DNA from 4 places in the Faecalimonas canis genome. Region 2 is predicted to be linked to each of the others. Evidence: a T-box and tRNA genes for the amino acid it is inferred to sense, from the RefSeq annotation. Region 2 holds a T-box; the other regions hold tRNA genes.

Region 1 (3,208 bases), on a different contig from region 2:
CTTTTCTCTGACTTTAATGTTTCATCTATCTCAAATAATGCTTCTTTTAATCTTGAAAATCCTTCCTCAGTATCTCCGACGGTTGTCATTGCTAAGACGTATGTCCCTGCAGTCATTTCCATCTGCAAATGATATTTTTCTAAAAGTATTTTACTTAATTCTCCGCTCGTTATGTTGGTACCCTTCACGGAAATAATCAATTTAGATATATCAAAATGTTCCGTCCTTATTATCTGCAGATGCTTTAATTTTTCAAGATTCTTTCTCAAAGTAATTAGTTTTTCCACATACCCTTCAAAGAGTATGTTTCTTTGATTTTCCAGCATTTCCATACAATAATCAATACTTGCCATAAGTACATATGAAGGACTGCTCGACTGTAACATATGAAGATAGTTTCGCACCTTTTCCCTATCAATTATTTTTCCATTCAAATGAATCAGTGCAGTCTGTGTCATTGCCGGTAATGTTTTGTGTAGACTATGAATGACAATATCTGCCCCCTTTTCGTTAGCATTTTTCGGAAATGCCTTATGAAATCCAAAATGTGCTCCGTGTGCCTCATCTACAATTAATGGAATATGATATTTATGTACAGTTTTCGCTATATTTTCCACATCAGAAAGTACTCCGTCATATGTTGGGGAAACAATAACTACTGCCTTAATTTCTTTTTCCTTTTTTAAAATTTCTTCTATTTCTTTACAGCTGATTTCTCCATTTATCTGTAAACTCTTTTCATATTTCGGATAAATATATATCGGTTCCAGTTCATTCATATAAATGGCATGATATACGGATTTATGGCAATTTCTTGCCACCAAAATTTTGTCGCCTTTCTCAGTTACACCTAAAATAGAACTTAAAATACCAACTGTACTTCCATTCACAAGAAAATGACTTTCTTCCGCTTTATATAAACGTGCTGACCTTTCCTGTGCTTCCTTTAAAATACTATCCGCATGATGTAAATCATCAAATCCTTCTATCTCTGTAATGTCTATCCCGTAAGGAAGACCGATAGGAAATTTTTCTTCATTTCGTTTATGTCCCGGCATATGAAATCCATAATAATCAGATTGCTGATACATTTTCAGTTTCTCATAGAGCATTATCTGTTCTCCTTTTCCTATGAAATCCTATGTATAAAAAAAAGCAGAATGCCTTTCGTTAAGGTATTTCTGCTCTTTTTATGCGGAAGATGGGACTTGAACCCACACGTAGTAACCCACACTAGAACCTGAATCTAGCTCGTCTGCCATTCCGACACTTCCGCAAGTCATTTTTCATTATACTGCTTTTTAAGAATTTAGTCAAATGATTATTAGATTTTTTGTATAACTGAGAGGATATAACTTATTTATAAGTCATATCCTCCCAAATTACTATTTCTATAAATCTCTAATCTGTGCGTGTAATTCCTGAAGTGATTTCACTTCTCCACAACCCGGTTTTTTCATAGACTTAATTCCACTGACAGTGGCTCTTGCTGCTGCCATCGTTGTCATATATGGAACTTTCGCCTTAATTGCTGCTTTACGAAGATAACTATCATCTTCCTGTCTGTCCTGACCGATTGGAGTATTAATAATCAAATCAACTTTTCCATTTGTGATTAAGTCCAACATATCCGGTCTTCCTTCATTGAGTTTATATACTCTTTCTGCTTCCATTCCGGCATCCTTAATTAACTGGCAAGTATTTTTAGATGCTAAAATCTTAAATCCGGCTTCAATAAAATCTTTGGCTACTTCTACCACTTCCGGTTTGTCTTTATCATTAACAGACATTAATACTGTTCCTTCTAATGGAATTTTCTTCTGTGTTGCTTCCTGTGCTTTATAGAATGCTTCACCGTAGAATGAAGACAATCCTAATACCTCACCTGTAGAACGCATTTCAGGTCCTAATACAGGGTCTACCTCTTGGAACATATTGAATGGGAATACCGCCTCTTTTACCCCATAGTGTGGGATATACTGTTCTTTTAACTGTGGAACAGGTGATGGTCTTCCTGTCAACTCAGAAGTAATAATTTCAGTTGCAAGCGGTACCATTTTTATATTACATACTTTTGAAACTAATGGCACTGTTCTTGATGCTCTTGGATTGGCTTCCAATACATATACTTTACCGTTTTCAATTGCATACTGCATATTCATAAGACCTTTAACGTGCATTTCTTCTGCAATTTTTCTTGTATATTCTTTGATAGTCTTAATATTATCTTCCGAAATATGTTTAGACGGAATAATACAAGCAGAGTCCCCTGAATGTACACCTGCCAATTCAATGTGTTCCATTACTGCCGGAACAAATGCATGTTCACCGTCACTGATTGCGTCTGCTTCGCATTCTAAAGCATGATTTAAGAAACGGTCAATCAAAATTGGTCTATCTGGTGTAACACCTACAGCCGCTTTCATATAACCTGCCATACTTTCTGAGTCATAAACAACTTCCATTCCACGTCCACCAAGAACGTAAGAAGGTCTAACCATAACCGGATAACCTATTTTCTCTGCAATTTCTACTGCTTCTTCAACATTTACTGCCATTCCTGATTCAGGCATAGGAATTTCTAGTTTTTCCATCATGGCACGGAATAAATCTCTATCCTCAGCAAGATCAATTACAGATGGTGCTGTTCCAAGAATTTTCACTCCGTTTTTCTCTAAGTCTGCTGCAAGGTTAAGCGGTGTCTGTCCACCAAACTGAGCGATAACCCCTACCGGTTTCTCTTTTTTATAAATACTGAGTACATCCTCCAATGTAAGTGGTTCAAAATATAATTTATCAGATGTATCATAATCTGTTGAAACTGTTTCAGGATTACAGTTTACAATAATTGTTTCAAATCCTAATTTTTTCAATGCAAGAGATGCGTGTACACAGCAATAATCAAACTCAATACCCTGTCCGATTCTGTTAGGACCTCCGCCCAAAATCATTACTTTTGGTTTGTCCTCACGGATTGGATTTTTGTCTTCTGCATTGTATGTTGAGTAATAGTATGCGCTATCTTCTGTTCCGCTTACATGAACACCTTCCCATGCTTCCTCAACACCGAGTTCAATTCTCTTTTCTCTAATTTCGGCTTCTTCTACATCTAATAACTGACTTAAATATTTATCAGAAAAACCGTCTTTTTTCGCTGTAATCAACGCTTCGTCAGAAGGTAAATGTCCTTTTGATTTCAAAAGTTCTT
Region 2 (3,208 bases):
TGAGAACTGTGACGGAGAAAATATATTTATTATGGAAGTGAAAAAACAACTGGATGAGTATTTTCAGGGAAAGCGAGAAATATTTGATATTCCTCTTGCTCCTGAAGGAACACCTTTTCAACTAAAAGTGTGGGAGTCCTTGAAAAATATTCTTTATGGGGAAACAAGGAGTTATAAAGATATTGCCATACAGATTGATAATCCAAAAGGATACCGTGCAGTTGGAATGGCGAATAATAAAAATCCCATTCCGATTATTATTCCATGTCACAGAGTTGTGGGAGCGAATGGAAAATTGGTCGGATATGCAGGTGGATTAGATAAGAAAACATTTTTACTGGAACTTGAACGGAGAGAGAAGAAATGATAAGAGAGGTAAAAAGGGAAGAAAGGTCATGTATTGAACATTTGTTTTCCGGTTGGGATGAAACAATGATTTGGTCCTGCTTGCAGGGATGCATGGGAAAAGCATTTTCTGTTGCAGGAAAGGAAACGAAAACTTCCATGATAGCCATTGCAGATTTCTGCTTTTTGGCAGGAGAACCTGATAGAGAATTAGTTGCCTATATTCCACAAACAGCCAAAAAAGAATTTGTTCTTGTTGTGCCAAAAGAAGAAGCATGGAATAAGTATATTGAGGAAGTTTTTGGAGAACGGCAGGAAAAAGTAAAGCGTTATGGCATAAAAAAAGAAAATACTTTTGATACGGAAAAACTCTTTCAATATGTTGAAAAACTTCCGGAAGAGTATGTACTTAAGAAGATTGATGAGGAACTATATAATAAAGTATTACAAGAAGAATGGTCAAAGGACTTTTGTGCTACGTTTTCAGATTATAAGCAGTTTGAAGAAAATGGCGTAGGCGTAGTTGCACTTTTTGGAGAGGAGATTGTGGCGGGAGCGTCTTCTTATACATTTTATCGGGAAGGAATCGAGATAGAAATTGACACAAAAGAAACTTACAGACGAAAAGGGTTGGCAACCGCCTGCGGAGCAGCACTTATTCTAGAATGCCTCAAAAGAGGAAAATATCCGAGTTGGGATGCTATAGATTTGAGGTCGGTAGCGCTTGCTGAAAAACTGGGATATAATAAAAGTGAAGCATACACAACCTATTTTGTCACATTTTCGTAGGAAACTTGACAAATAAATAAGGGATGTGTACAATAAAATAGTTAATTGAACTAAATACAATAATGACAAGGAAGAGGAGTATTAAGAGCCTATCGTTTGCAGAGAGTTGTCGGGTGGTGCAAGACAACAGCGTAATCTCCCAACTCGCCTCAGAGTTCTTTTGCTGAAATATATTTGATGAGTATCTCGTTAAGTAACGTAGGCAGAAGCGGGACTTCCCGTTATAGAAGAAATGAGTGCATTTTGCGAAAGCAGAATGAATAAGAGTGGTAACGCGGATAGACCTTTTCGTCTCTTGGTTAGAGATGAAGAGGTTTTTTTATAATGTAAATAGGAGGAAAAAATCATGGCAACACCTTATAATCACAAGGCGATTGAAAAAAAATGGCGTGAAAACTGGGAAAAAAATCCGGTAAACGTCAAATCAGATGAAAATGGAAAAAGAGAGAAATATTACTGTTTGGATATGTTCCCTTATCCATCAGGAAATGGTCTTCATGTAGGACATTGGAGAGGGTATGTTATTTCAGATGCATGGAGCCGTTATAAATTATTACAGGGACATTATATTGTACATCCGATGGGATGGGATGCATTTGGTCTTCCGGCAGAAAACTATGCAATTAAAATGGGTGTACATCCATCTATTTCAACAGAAGAAAATATTAAAAACTTCAAAAAACAGTTAAATGAGATTTCAGCATTATATGATTGGGACATGGAAGTAAACACAACTGATCCTGCATTTTATAAATGGACACAGTGGATTTTTGTGAAAATGTTTAAAGAAGGACTTGCATATGAAAAAGAATTTCCGATTAACTGGTGTCCTTCATGTAAAACAGGGTTAGCGAATGAAGAAGTAGTAAATGGTAAATGTGAACGATGCGGAACAGAAGTAACAAAGAAAAATCTTCGTCAGTGGATGCTTCGTATTACAAAATATGCAGACAGATTATTAAATGACCTTGACAAATTGGATTGGCCTGAAAAAGTAAAGAAAATGCAGGCGGAATGGATTGGAAAATCTTACGGTGCTGAGGTGGATTTTAAAGTAGATGGGAAAGATGAAAAAATCACAGTATACACAACAAGACCGGATACATTACACGGTGCTACATTTATGGTACTTGCGCCGGAACATGCTTTAGCAAAAGAACTTGCCACAGATGAAACAAGAGAAGCAGTAGAGAAATATATTGCAGACTCTTCAATGAAATCGAATGTGGACAGACTTCAGGATAAAGAAAAAACAGGTGTATTTACAGGTTCTTATGCAATTAATCCAATCAATAATAAAAAAGTACCGATTTGGTTATCAGATTATGTATTGGCAGATTATGGAACAGGAGCAATTATGTGTGTACCGGCACATGATGACCGTGATTTTGAATTTGCTACAAAATTCAATATCCCGATTATTCAGGTAATTGCTAAAGACGGAAAAGAAATTGAAAATATGACAGAAGCGTATACGGATGCTGTAGGAACAATGATTAATTCTGGAGAATGGAACGGAATGGAATCGGCAGTATTGAAAAAAGAAGCCCCTCATATGATTGAAGAAAAAGGCATCGGTAAGGCAACAGTAAACTTCAAATTGCGTGACTGGGTATTCTCTCGTCAGCGTTATTGGGGAGAACCAATCCCAATTATTCACTGTGAACATTGTGGTGCAGTGCCGGTTCCGGAAGAACAACTTCCTCTTACATTGCCTGATGTAGATTCCTATGAACCGACAGGTACAGGAGAATCTCCTCTTGCAGCAATTGAAAGTTGGGTAAACACAACTTGTCCGATTTGTGGTAAACCGGCAAAACGTGAAACAAATACAATGCCTCAGTGGGCAGGATCTTCGTGGTATTTCCTTCGTTATGTAGATAACCACAATACAGAGGAACTCGTATCAAAAGAAAAAGCAGATGAAATGTTACCTGTAGATATGTATATCGGTGGTGTAGAACACGCAGTTCTTCATTTGTTATACTCACGTTTCTATACAAAATTCTTATATGATATAGGAGCAGTTGACTTTGACGAACCGTTTAAAAAATTATTCAATCAAGGAATGATT
Region 3 (3,208 bases), on a different contig from region 2:
TTTCCATGATTCCGGAATAAAAAATTCCTGAAACTTTTTTACCGCATATGCGTCTGTCATTCCGGCAATAAAATCACATACATTCTGCTCTTTTGTGCTTATTCCCTCTGCAATTCTCTGCAAATATTTCTCCGGTAATTTATCCATATGGTCAATATAGTATCCGTACAGATTTTTAATCATCTCTACTGCCTTTGTTTCCTCTCTCTTTGCCGCCGGATTAAAATAAACATTTTCAAACATAAATTTTCTCAATCCTGCCGTTGCTTTTTCTATATCTTTTGACATTGTTATGTATGGCTTATCCATACTATTGATAATTACATTATGTATCATCGTATTCAAACGCATTCGGGTTGTTTCTCCCAATATTTCCCGATATTCTTTTGGAATATCTTCCGGCTTTAAAACACCACCACGAATGGCATCATCAATATCATGGTTAATATAGGCTATTTTATCCGAAAGTCTGACAATCTGCCCTTCCAGTGTAGATGGTTTTCCGCTCGTCTTATGATTTAAAATACCATCTCTTACTTCCCACGTCAGATTTAAGCCCTGTCCTTGTTTTTCCAAGCACTCTACAACACGAACACTTTGTTCATTATGCTTAAACCCATGTGGACTGACTTCATTTAACGCACGTTCTCCTGCGTGTCCAAAAGGAGTATGCCCCAAATCATGCCCAAGAGCAATCGCTTCTACTAAGTCTTCATTTAACCGTAACGCCTTTGCAATTGTTCTGGCATTTTGCGAAACTTCCAAAGTATGAGTCAGCCTCGTTCTGTAATGATCACCCTTTGGCTGAAGAAATACCTGTGTTTTCTGTTTTAATCTGCGAAATGCCTTACAATGCAAAATTCTATCCCGATCTCTCTGAAACACAGGACGTACATCACACTGTTCTTCTTCCCTCTCTCTTCCTTTTGACTTACTGCTTAATGTTGCAAAAGGACTCAAATACTCTACTTCTCTTAATTCCAACTGTTCACGAATTGTCATAGCCATCCCTCGACTTCCTGTTGAAATGTTTTTAGTGTCTTATTATATATTATTCTGTGTTTCTCCTTCATTTCCTTTTTTTCGGCAAATTTTTTGACTAACTTTTTATTTTTTGTTGCATATAATATATTATAACGATACATTTAGGAGGTCTTTATGACAGAACGGGAGTGCTATACCACAAAATCCATTGAACTTCATTTATTTTTCGGTCGAATACTTCTCAGACAGATTTATGAACTTTCCTCCACAGCGGACTATAATGTTCTGTCAGTTTTTGAGGAAAAATACAAAGTTCTTCTTTCCAAAACTGCTGATATAGGTAACTGCCTACTCAATGGCACAATCTCTTTGGATGATTCTCAGGAAATAAAATACATAAATCAGGATATACTCTTGCTCCTGCAAAAATTCACCTGCATTCTGGAAAATCTTTCGCTGTCTGTATTAAAATGGGAAACTCATTTTTACTGGCAATGTATTCTCTGTCTGGAAACCCAAAGTAGTTATGCTCTTCCTCGCCACTGGATAAAGCAAATCTATAAATCAGATTTCTTTTAACTTATATACAAAAATAGGAACATATTTCTATGTTCCTATTCTCTTCCTGCAGGAGATGGGACTTGAACCCACACAAGCGCATTGCTTACAAGATCCTTAGTCTTGCTCGTCTGCCAGTTCCGACACTCCTGCATACTTTATATCATTTTCGCTCCGAAAAGTATATTACTATATTTCAATATACTTGTCAACAATTTTTAAAAACTTTTTTAACTTTTTTTAAAAACTATTCAGTCATATTAATTTTTTCCATGACTGAATAGTTTTATTGTTTAATTAGTTTGCTTTTTTAGCTAATTCTGCTAATGTAGCAAATCCTGCTGCATCATTGATAGCCATGTCTGCTAAGATTTTTCTGTTCATCTCTACACCTGCAACTTTTAAGCCATGCATAAATTTGCTGTATGATAAACCGTTCATTCTTGCTGCAGCGTTGATACGAGCAATCCATAACTGTCTCATCTGACGTTTACGCTGTTTTCTACCAGCGTATGCAGATGTTAATGCTCTCATTACTGACTGTTTTGCTACTCTATACTGTTTACTTCTGGCTCCTCTATAACCTTTAGCCAGTTTTAATGTTCTGTTATGTTTCTTCTTAGCGTTCATTCCGCCTTTAATTCTTGCCATTTCTTAGTCCTCCTTCAATCTTATCTAAATCTTATAGATATGGTAATACTTTCTTCATATTCTTTACGTTGCTGGCATCTGTAATAGTTGCCTGTCTAAGATTTCTTTTTCTCTTTGTAGATTTCTTAGTTAAGATATGGCTTTTATAAGCTTTATTTCTTTTTAATTTCCCTGTTGCTGTTTTTTTGAAGCGCTTTGCAGCTGCTCTATTTGTTTTAATTTTTGGCATAATAAACTTCCTCCTTAATGTTTACTGTGGATTTTAATCCGTTTTTATTTTATGTTTAACGCTTTTCCGTTAAAACCATACTCATGCTTCTTCCTTCTAACTTAGGCTGTTTTTCAACAGAAGCAACATCTTTCAGCATCTCTGCAAAATCATCTAAGATATGTTTGCTCGTCTGAACGTGTGCCATTTCTCTTCCTCGAAAACGTAATGTAACTTTTACTTTATTACCTTTTTCGATAAATTTCTTTGCGTTATTGACCTTTGTATTCAAATCATTTGATTCAATATTTGGTGACAGACGTACCTCTTTCACATCAACAGTTTTCTGCTTTTTCTTTGCTTCCTTCTCTTTTCTCGCCATCTCATATCTGTATTTACCGTAATCGATAATTTTACAAACCGGTGGTTTCGCTGTTGGAGCAATTTTAACTAAATCCAAATCTGCTTCCTGTGCGAGTTTCATCGCCTCTCTTGAAGACATAATCCCTAATTGTTCTCCATCTTCTCCTATCAGACGTATCTCTTTATCTCTGATTTGTTCGTTAATCATTAAATCGCTAATTGTCTTGCACCTCCATCATAAATATAAAACCTTTTGAACGCAAAAAAATGAATAGCACAAACTATCCACCTAAAATTTTACATAATACACTTTTCTTTCCTAAAGGAAAATGCTATAATTATGCTCAATATCAAACCATTAGTCACTCGATTGTGCTAAGGTGAGAGTGGATACTCTACTTTATTTTTTGCTTTCCGCTCTTATTAATCTACCATAGTTTCATC
Region 4 (3,208 bases), on a different contig from region 2:
TGTAGCCATTCTTTTAGATACAAAGGGACCGGAAATTCGTACTGGCGTTCTTAAAGACGATAAGAAGGTATTTTTGGAAGAGGGAGCAATCTTTACTCTTACGACAGAAGAGATTGAAGGAGATGAAAAACGTGTTTCCGTAAGCTATGAAGGACTTGTGGAAGATATTGAGCCGGGCAAGAGAATTTTGATTGATGATGGTTTGATTGAATTGGAAGTAAAAGGGATAAATGGTACGGATATTACTTGTAAAGTATTAAACGGCGGTGAACTTGGTTCAAGGAAAGGTGTTAATGTGCCGAACGTACCTGTGCGTCTTCCGGCTTTGACCCCAAAAGACAGAGAGGATATTATTTTTGGTGTAGAGCAGGGGGTTGACTTTATTGCGGCATCATTTGTTCGTTCGGTAGAGGGGGTTCTTGAAATTAAAGCGCTGTTAAAAGAATGTGGAGCGCCGTTTTTACCGGTTATTGCCAAAATTGAAAATGCGGAAGGAATTCGCAATATTGATGAAATTATTCATTGCGCGGATGGAATTATGGTAGCCAGAGGGGATTTGGGTGTGGAAATTCCGGCAGAAGAAGTTCCATATTTGCAGAAAATGTTAATTAAAAAATGTAATGATAATTTCAAACCGGTTATTACTGCTACACAGATGTTGGATTCAATGATGAGAAATCCAAGACCGACAAGAGCGGAAGTGACAGATGTTGCCAACGCAGTTTATGACGGAACAGATGCAGTTATGTTATCGGGAGAAACAGCACAGGGAAAATATCCGTTAGAAGCATTAGAGATGATGGTGCATATCGTAGAAAATACGGAAGATCACTTAGACTATGATATTTTATTGGAAAAAGCACAGGAACATAGAAGAAAGGGAATTTCAAGTGCAATCGGATATTCTTCAGTTGCAACTGCAATGAACTTAAATGCAAAATGCATTATCACGCCGACGTTGTCGGGAGCAACTGCGAGAGTGGTTTCTAAATTTAAACCAAAAGCAGATATTATTGGTGTCACTCCAAATGAGGCTACACTTCGCAAGATGCAGATTTACTGGGGGGTTCTTCCGATTAAATCTATTGAATATCATACAACAGAAGATATTTGTAATGATGCAATTGATTTGGTAAATGCAAAACAGTTAGTGGAAACAGGCGATATTGTTGTACTTACAGCAGGTATTCCTTCACCGGTAATGAAGAAAACGCGAGATGGCGTAAGTAATATGATGAAAATTGCGGTAATTGAATAGTAATATCAAAAAATAGACAAAAACCAGTGGATTTATTGTAGGACTTATGGTAAAATTATACTAACATTTTACTAGGAGGACAAAGGTATGAAAAAAAAGAAAAGTATTGTAGCAATAATGTTGGTAGTTGTGATGTGTATGCTCAGTGCATGTACAACGAAGTTTGATGCAAAAGCGTATGTCAAATCATGTTTGGATGTACAGTTTAAGGGTGAATATGATGAGTATATGAAATTAACAGAATCATCTAAAGCAGATTCGGAAAAACTGTACAAAGAAGGAATTGATGCATTTATGGAAGGGTATGAAGAATTATCTCTTCCAGACGAATTAGAAAACAAATTTCGTGAAACGTATAAGAAAATGTTAAAATCTGCAAAATACTCTGTAAAAGAAGCAAAAGAAACAGATGATGGATTTGTAGTAAAAGTTGCAGTACAGCCAATGAAATGTTTTGAAAATTATGAGGCTGATTTACAGAAACTTCAACAAAAGTTTTTAACAGACATACAAGCTCAAGTGCAGAAAGAGGGAAAAATACCTTCAGAGCAGGAAATTATGGAACAGATGGCTCAAATCGTGTATAAGGATTTAGAAGAACGTGTTTCTAAATGCGAATACGGTAAAGAGGAAACTGTTGAAGTGAAAGTAAAGAAAGACGGTAGCAAAAAGTATACTGCTAATGAATCAGATTTAGGTAAAGTTGCGGAAAAAGCATTGGGAGTGTAAAAAAATTAAAAAAGTGCTTGCAATTTGATTAAGCATATGATATTATAATACTCGGCTTGAGAAAGTCGAGTATATGCCGATGTGGCGGAATTGGCAGACGCATCAGACTCAAAATCTGACGTAGGTGACTATGTACCGGTTCGAGTCCGGTCATCGGCAGTAGAACAATAAAAAGCGATAGTATCTTTGATACTGTCGCTTTTTCTAAATATAATATATAATATGTAACAGAAAAATATAGGTGGAGAAATAATATGAGTGAAAAAATTGTATTGATAGACGGACACAGTATTTTAAACAGAGCATTTTATGGAGTGCCGGATCTGACAAATTCAGAAGGACTTCATACAAATGCGATTTACGGTTTTTTGAATATTTTATTTAAAATATTAGAAGAAGAAAAACCGGAATATTTAACTGTTGCATTTGATGTACACGCTCCGACATTCAGGCATAAGATGTATACGGAGTATAAAGGGACAAGAAAACCTATGGCAGAAGAATTGCGTCAGCAGGTGCCCGTAATGAAAGAAGTTCTTCGTGCAATGGGAATTAAATTGATAGAGCAGGAAGGGTACGAGGCGGATGATTTGCTTGGAACAATTTCTGTATTGGCAGAAGAAAAGGGAATGGATGTATCTATTATTTCTGGTGACAGGGATTTGTTGCAGTTGGCGACGGAGAAAGTGAAGATTCGCATCCCAAAAACAAAAAAAGGTAAAACAGAGATAGAAAATTATTATGCAAAGGATGTACTGGAAAAATATTTTGTTACACCGAAAGAGTTTATTGATTTAAAAGCACTGATGGGCGATTCCTCTGATAACATTCCGGGTGTGGACAGTATCGGGGAAAAAACAGCGACAAAAATTGTTATGCAGTTTCATTCAATTGAAAATGCTTACGAACATTTGGAAGAAGTGAAGCCGCCAAGGGCTAGTAAGGCATTGGGAGAACAATATGATAAAGCGCAAATGTGTAAAGAATTGGCAACTATTAATGTGGCTGTCCCTATTGCCTATGAGTTTGACGAAGCAAAATTGGGGCATTTATATACGGAAGAGGCATATGTTTTATTTCAAAAATTAGAGTTTAAAAATTTACTGTCACGCTTTGATGTATCTGCACCGGAGAATAGTGTGGAGGCTTACTTTAAGATTGTCCATACAAAAAAAGAAGCGGATGAAATATTTGTAAATGCCGGAAAGAAGGATGTCGTTG

What was found. The T-box of region 2 lies ahead of leuS (leucine--tRNA ligase). A T-box ahead of a tRNA ligase gene usually reads a tRNA of that ligase, here a tRNA-Leu.
Region 1: it encodes a tRNA-Leu, which carries the amino acid that the T-box ahead of leuS (leucine--tRNA ligase) is inferred to sense. The anticodon was not compared.
Region 3: it encodes a tRNA-Leu, which carries the amino acid that the T-box ahead of leuS (leucine--tRNA ligase) is inferred to sense. The anticodon was not compared.
Region 4: it encodes a tRNA-Leu, which carries the amino acid that the T-box ahead of leuS (leucine--tRNA ligase) is inferred to sense. The anticodon was not compared.

What each region holds. Positions count from the first base shown of each region.
Region 1 covers NZ_BAAHSI010000017.1:61,141-64,348, forward strand. The annotation lists gene ACYPXO_RS05890 (aminotransferase class I/II-fold pyridoxal phosphate-dependent enzyme) at 1-1,112, opposite strand, end outside; tRNA gene ACYPXO_RS05895 (tRNA-Leu) at 1,194-1,276, opposite strand; gene carB (carbamoyl-phosphate synthase large subunit) at 1,392-3,208, opposite strand, start outside.
Region 2 covers NZ_BAAHSI010000022.1:49,090-52,297, forward strand. The annotation lists gene ACYPXO_RS07115 (methylated-DNA--[protein]-cysteine S-methyltransferase) at 1-367, shown strand, start outside; gene ACYPXO_RS07120 (GNAT family N-acetyltransferase) at 364-1,134, shown strand; T-box leader at 1,194-1,433, shown strand; gene leuS (leucine--tRNA ligase) at 1,481-3,208, shown strand, end outside.
Region 3 covers NZ_BAAHSI010000021.1:130,775-133,982, forward strand. The annotation lists gene ACYPXO_RS06925 (deoxyguanosinetriphosphate triphosphohydrolase) at 1-1,002, opposite strand, end outside; gene ACYPXO_RS06930 (hypothetical protein) at 1,159-1,563, shown strand; tRNA gene ACYPXO_RS06935 (tRNA-Leu) at 1,611-1,695, opposite strand; gene rplT (50S ribosomal protein L20) at 1,840-2,193, opposite strand; gene rpmI (50S ribosomal protein L35) at 2,225-2,422, opposite strand; gene infC (translation initiation factor IF-3) at 2,478-2,972, opposite strand.
Region 4 covers NZ_BAAHSI010000036.1:123,521-126,728, reverse strand. The annotation lists gene pyk (pyruvate kinase) at 1-1,258, shown strand, start outside; gene ACYPXO_RS10435 (hypothetical protein) at 1,346-1,987, shown strand; tRNA gene ACYPXO_RS10430 (tRNA-Leu) at 2,063-2,146, shown strand; gene polA (DNA polymerase I) at 2,242-3,208, shown strand, end outside.